Linked DNA regions of Pseudoduganella dura. The protein of the gene in region 1 binds, or shares a complex with, the protein of each later gene. Links are inferred from orthologs where the notes say so. Each region holds a gene or a part of one and is shown on either strand. Other genes may lie near its edges.

What was found.
Region 2: the proteins of GJV26_RS27750 (region 1) and GJV26_RS19715 are in contact, whole or in part, in a cryo-EM structure (PDB 9GE8), measured with the Escherichia coli proteins. The link is inferred for Pseudoduganella dura from one-to-one orthologs.

Annotation. Positions count from the first base shown.
Region 1 is NZ_WNWM01000002.1:6,419,934-6,423,072, forward strand. The notes cover bases 1-2,944. They hold GJV26_RS27750 (arylesterase), read right to left. Parts: upstream 1,826-2,944; coding sequence 1,175-1,825; downstream 1-1,174. Other genes in these bases: GJV26_RS27740 (SurA N-terminal domain-containing protein), read left to right, coding at 1-23; mnmH (tRNA 2-selenouridine(34) synthase MnmH), read right to left, coding at 123-1,178; GJV26_RS27755 (ABC transporter ATP-binding protein), read left to right, coding at 1,824-2,579; GJV26_RS27760 (NAD(P)H-hydrate dehydratase), read right to left, coding at 2,590-2,944. Also shown: more of GJV26_RS27760, read right to left, coding at 2,945-3,139. UniProt on the Escherichia coli protein: TesA is a multifunctional esterase that can act as a thioesterase, lysophospholipase and protease.
Region 2 is NZ_WNWM01000002.1:4,509,142-4,512,431, forward strand. Bases 195-3,290 are described here. They hold GJV26_RS19715 (ABC transporter permease), read left to right. Parts: upstream 195-524; coding sequence 525-3,056; downstream 3,057-3,290. Other genes in these bases: GJV26_RS19710 (adenosine deaminase), read left to right, coding at 195-411; GJV26_RS19720 (response regulator), read right to left, coding at 3,067-3,290. In the rest of the region: more of GJV26_RS19710, read left to right, coding at 1-194.

The sequences.
Region 1 (3,139 bases):
CCGCCAAGGCGGCCCAGGAGTAAGTGACGCAAGCAGGTCCACCGGCAGGCCCGCAGCATGGGGCCGCGCCGCCAACGAAAAAGCCACCCTCGGGTGGCTTTTTCGTTGTGGCATGCGCCCGCTCAGCCTTCGTGCAACGCACGCGCGGCGGCCAGGAAGGATGCCGGCGCGATGTCCGGCAATGCGATCTCGCGCGCGCTTTCGTACTGCGTGAAATTGCGGTGGATCGAGCGCGTGTACGCAGGATCGTAATGCGCCACCAGCAGTTCGTCGACCAGCGCGGGCATCCGGCCATCGCTGGCCATCTGCTGCCATTGCCCGATCTTCTCCTTGCCGTGCAGGTCCGTCAGGTAGGCCAGCTGCGCGTTCAATGCCGGGGCATTGCATGCGAAGTGCTGGTAGTCCTCGATCAGCAGTTGCACGCGGTGCTCGCGTGCCACCTGCAGCGCGATGCACCGCGATGCGCGCATGCGCTCCATCAGCGCGGCCGGCACGCGCAGCGCGCCCACCTTCTTGCTCTCCGACTCCACGAACACCGGCAGCGCCGGATCGAAGCGGCGCAGGCGATCCCAGATCGACGTCTCGAAGGCCTTCTGCGACGGCTGCGGCTGGCAAGGCATGTTGCCCAGCACGGAGCCGCGGTGCACGGCCAGCTGTTCCAGGTCCAGCACCTGCGCGCCGATCGCCTCGAGCGTGTCGAGCAGCCGCGTCTTGCCGCTGCCGGTGGTGCCGCAGATCACGCGAAAGTCCAGTTCCGGCGCCTGTTCCAGGTCCGCGTTGACGCGGTTGCGGAATGCCTTGTAGCCGCCTTCGAGCTGCACCGCGGGCCAGCCGATCCTGGCCAGGATATGCGCCATCGAGCCGCTGCGGTTGCCGCCGCGCCAGCAATAGACCAGCGGCTTCCATTCGCGCGGCTTGTCGTGCCAGAGCGTGTCGATGTGGCGGGCGATGTTCGCGGCCACCATCGGCGCGCCCAGCTTCTTGGCCTCGAACGCGCCGGTCTGGCGATACAGCGTGCCCACGGCGATGCGCTGCTCGTCGTCCAGCACGGGGCAGTTGATCGCGTTCGGCAGGTGGTCGAGCGCGAATTCGGCCGGCGTGCGGACATCGACGATCGTATCGAATTCATCGAGGCGGGACAGCACATCGTCGATGTGCAGAACTTCTGGATACTTCATTTCAACCTCAGGATGGGCAGCAGGTGCGGCCAGATATTGTTCAGGATGATCGGGTGGGCGCTGGCGAGCGGATGGATGCGGTCGGGCTGGAACATGTCCATCTTTTCCGCCACGCCGTCGAGCATGAACGGCGCCAGGCCCACCTGTTCATCGCGGCTGATGGCGCCGTACATGGCGAAGAATTTTTCGGAGTAATCGCGGCCGTAGTTCGGTGGAATGCGGATGCCGACCAGCAGCACGCGCGCACCGGCGGCGCGCACGGCCTTCACCATCGCGCGCAGGTTGCCGTCCGTGGCCGCGACGGGAAGACCGCGCAGGGCGTCGTTGGCGCCCAGTTCGATCACCACGATGTCCGGCTTGTGCCTGGACAGCAGCGCGGGCATGCGCGTGCGGCCGCCGCTGGATGTTTCGCCGCTGACGCTGGCATTGACGATCCGCATGTCGAATTTCTGCGCCTGCAGCTTGCGTTCGAGCAGGGCCACCCAGCCGGTGCCGCGCGCCAGCCCGTATTCGGCCGACAGGCTGTCGCCCACCACGAGCAGCGTTTTTGGGGCAGAATAAGCGCTCGCCGGGCTGCCCCATAGCAGCAGCGTGGCGCACAGCACCGTAATGAACCGACCAACCAAGCCAAGCAGACCTTCGACCATGCCAGATTTTCCTCACGCGACCGCCAATTTCATTCCAGCCTCGCCGTCATCGCATGCCGGAGGTGCACATGCCGCCAGCGAAGGATCGGGCACCGCCGCGATCGCGGTTACGGGCCTGACCAAGCGCGTGGCCGATGCAAGCGGCGAGCTGACCATTTTGCACAGCGTGGATTTTACCGTGCAAAAGGCCGAGACGCTGGCAATCGTGGGTGCATCGGGGTCGGGCAAGTCCACATTGCTCGGCCTGCTGGCCGGTCTCGACACGCCGAGCGGCGGCACGGTGCTGATCGACGGCACCGATATCTTCGCGCTGGACGAGGATGGCCGCGCTGCGTTGCGCAAGGCCAAGCTCGGCTTTGTGTTCCAGTCGTTCCAGTTGCTGCCGCACCTCACGGCGGTCGAAAACGTGATGCTGCCGCTGGAACTGGCGGGCGACGGCGATGCGCGCGCGAAGGCGCAGGCCATGCTGGGCCGCGTGGGCCTGGAAAGCCGGCTGAAGCATTACCCGAAGTACCTGTCCGGCGGCGAGCAGCAGCGCGTGGCGCTGGCCCGCGCCTTCGTCACGCAGCCGCCGCTGCTGCTGGCCGACGAACCGACCGGCAGTCTCGACGCGGCGACGGGCGAGGCGGTCATCGGGCTGATGTTCGAACTGAACCGTGAGCATGGCTCCACGCTGGTGCTCGTGACGCATGATCCGGCAATGGCGGCGCGCTGCGGCCGCACGATCACGATCGCCGCCGGCCGGCTGGTGTAAGCCGTAGCGTTCAGCGCGGGCGGGCCGGTGCCGCATGGCTGGCCTGCTGCGCCACCAGCTGATTGAGCGCCGTCCGGATCGTGGCCACCAGCTCGCCCGCGGTGAGGCCGATCGGCCCCGCCCCCTCGGCCACCAGCACATCGGCCGCGATACCATGCAGCCAGACGGCCGCCAGGGCGGTTTCCCAGCCGGGCCAGCCCTGTGCCAGCAGCGCTCCCGCCAGGCCGGCCAGCACGTCGCCGGTGCCCGCCGTGGCCAGGCCGGCATTGCCGGTGGGGTTGACGGCGAGGCGGCCGTCCGGCGCGGCGATCACCGTGCCGGAACCTTTCAGTACGACGAACGCATTCAGGCGCGCGGCCAGTGTGCGCGCGGCCGCCAGGCGGTCGGCCTGCACGATGCCGACCGTGGTGTCGAGCAGGCGGGCCGCTTCGAGCGGGTGGGGCGTGGCCAGCGTGGCGGCGGTGCGCCGTGCCGCCGCCTCGCATAGCGACGCGTCGCCGGCCAGCAGGTTCAACGCATCCGCATCGAGCACCAGCGGCTGCGCCGATGCCACGGCGGCG
Region 2 (3,290 bases), 1.9 Mb from region 1 along the record:
GAATACATCTGGTCGGCGCTGGACGTGCTGCATGTGGAACGCATCGACCACGGCGTGCGCTGCCTGGAAGACGCCGTGCTGACGCGCCGCCTGGCCGCCGAGAAGATCGCGCTGACCGTGTGCCCGCTGTCGAACATCAAGCTGCGCGTGTTCGACCACATGAGCGAACATAACCTGCTCACGCTGCTCGACGCCGGCCTGGTGGTGACGATCAATTCGGACGACCCCGCCTACTTCGGCGGCTACCTGAACGAGAATTACCTGGCCACGTTCGACTCGCTGCCGCTGGGCCTGCAGCACGCGCATGAACTGGCGAAGAACGGCTTTGCCGCATCGTTCCTGCCGGCCGAACAGAAGCAGAAGTTCCTCGCCGAAGTGGATGCGTATTTCGCGGCGTTCGACGTGGTCTGACGCTTCGGCGCGCGGCCGTTTCGACGCCGGCTGCGAAAACCGGTGTCGGACACCAGAGTGCCGGTGTCCGACACCAATCCTCACGCGGTACGGATTTTCCTGCTGAAAGAACCATGTTCCTCCAAGCCCTCCGCATGACCGCGCGCGACTGGCGCGCCGGCCAGTTGCGCTTCCTGCTGGTCGCGCTGATCGTTGCCGTCGCCGCGCTGTCGTCGGCCGGTTTCTTCATCGACCGGCTGCGTGCCGGCCTGAATCGCGATGCGCACCAGCTGCTCGGCGCCGATCTCGTGATCGCCGGCGACCAGCAGATGTCCGCCGCGTGGCGCACCGAGGCGGCGCGCCGCGGCCTGGTGCTGGCCGACACGGCCGTGTTCCCCAGCATGGCCCAGGCGGGGGAGGGCGAGGCGGCGCAGTCGGTGCTGGCCTCGCTGAAGGCCGTCAGCCCCGGTTATCCGCTGCGTGGCCGCGTCAAGGTGACGACCGACCAGGACCTGGCCAACGACAGCGTCGGCACGCCCGCGCCGGACATTCCCGAGCCCGGCACGGTATGGATCGACGTGGCCGTGCTGCGCGCGTTGAACGCGAACGTCGGCGACAACCTGCGCCTGGGCGACGCCACGTTCCGCATCGCGCAGCTGATCGCGGCCGAGCCGGACCGCGGTACCGGCTTCCTCAATTTCGCCCCGCGCGTGATGCTGCGGCTCGATGAATTGCCGAAAACCAATCTCGTGCAAACCGGCTCGCGCCTCACGTACCGCCTGCTGGCGGCCGGCCAGGGGCCGGACGGCCGCGCCGCCGTGAACGGCTACAGCGACTGGCTGCGCGCCGAAATCAATGCCGGCAAGGCGCGCAACATCCGCATCGATACACTGGAGGATGGCCGGCCCGAAATGCGCTCCACGCTGGAGCGGGCCGACCAGTTCCTGTCGCTGGTGGGCCTGCTGTCGGCCATGCTGGCCGCCGTGGCGGTGGCCATGGCCGCGCGCCGCTTCATGCTGCGCCATCTCGACGCCTGCGCCATGCTGCGCTGCCTGGGGCTGACCCAGAACCAGGTCACGTCGATCTACCTGATCGAGTTCCTGCTCGTGGGACTGGCCGGCAGCGTGATCGGCGTGCTGGTGGGCTTCGGCAGCCACTTCGTGCTGCTCGAACTGCTGGGCCGCCTGGTGCAGGCGGACCTGCCACCGGTATCGGTCATGCCGGCCCTGCAGGGACTGGCCACCGGCATGCTGCTGCTGGCCGGCTTCGCGCTGCCGCCGATCCTGCAACTGCGCAACGTGCCGCACAACCGCGTGATCCGCCGCGAACAGGCGCCGCCGCAGCCGATGGCACTGGCCACCTACGGCCTCGGTCTTGCAGCGTTCATCGTGCTGCTGCTGTGGCAGGCCGGCGACCTGAAGCTGGCGCTGTACACGGCGCTCGGCTTCACGGGCGCGTTCGGCGTGTTCGCGCTGGCGGGCTACGGCGGCCTGGCGGCGCTGAAATCGCTGCGCACGTCGCTGAAGCACCCGTCGTGGCGCTTCGCCGTCACGTCGCTGCAGCGGCGCCCCGGCGCCACCGTGGTGCAGGTGGTGTCGCTGGCGCTGGGCCTGATGGCGCTGCTGGTGCTGACGATCGTGCGCGACGACCTGATGACATCGTGGCGCAGCGCCACGCCACCGGACGCGCCGAACCACTTCATCATCAACATCCAGCCGGACCAGAAGGCGGAAATCGCCGGCAGGCTGCGCACCGGCGGCGCGTTGGAAGCGCCGCTGTACCCGATGATCCGCGGCCGGCTGACGGCCGTCAACGGCAAGCCGATCACGCCGGCCACCTATCCGGAAGGACGCGCGCGCAACCTGGCCGAGCGCGAATTCAACCTGTCGACAATGGCCGCGATGCCGACGCAGAACCAGCTCACGGCCGGCAAGTGGTTCGACGACGCGCCGGGCAGCGCCGAAGCCTCCGTCGAGGAAGGGCTGGCCAGGACGCTGGGGCTGAAACTGGGCGACACGATGCGCTTCGATATCGCCGGTTCGCCGGTGGAGGCGAAGATCACCAGCCTGCGCAAGCTGGAGTGGGGCTCAATGCGCGTGAACTTCTTCGTCATCATCAACCCGCGCGCGATGGCCGACACGCCGCAGACATGGATCACCGCGTTCCACCTGCCGAAGAAGTCGGCGGCGCTGGGCACGCAACTGTCGCGCGATTACCCGAACCTGACGGTGGTCGACGTGGGCGGCGTGCTGCGCCAGATCCAGTCGGTGCTCGACCAGGTGATCCAGGCCGTGGAATTCCTGTTCGGCTTCACGCTGGCCTCGGGCCTGCTGGTGCTGTACGCGGCGCTGATGGGCTCGCAGGACGAGCGCACCCGCGAATCGGGCCTGCTGCGCGCGCTGGGCGCCACCCGGCGCCAGCTGTCGCGCGCGCAACTGATCGAGTTCCTGCTCGTGGGTTCGCTGGCCGGCATGCTGGCCGCCACCGGTGCCGCGGCGATGGGCTGGGGGCTGGCGAAATACCAGTTCAAGTTCGACTGGGTGTTCAGCCCCACGGCCTGGATGGCCGGGGTGGTGGTGGGGGCCGTGTGCGCGGCCATCGGCGGCTGGCTGGGCCTGCGCAACGTGCTGCGCCAGCCGCCGCTGCAGACGCTGCGGGAAGCGTGACGGGAAGCTGTCAGGCCGCCAGGTAGGTCGCCGCCTGGCGCGCGTTCAGGAACTGTTCGAACGGCGCCGGCGGCGCGGCCAGGTAATGCTCGGGGAAGTCGAACAGCGCCCAGTAATACTTTTCGCGGCCCGCGCACACCTGCGGCGCGCGGCAGTGGCGGTGCCACTCGTCGCCCGCCTCGGTCGAATACATGCCGTCGCCCACGCCAGGGGGAAAGAACGGCAGCACGCGCC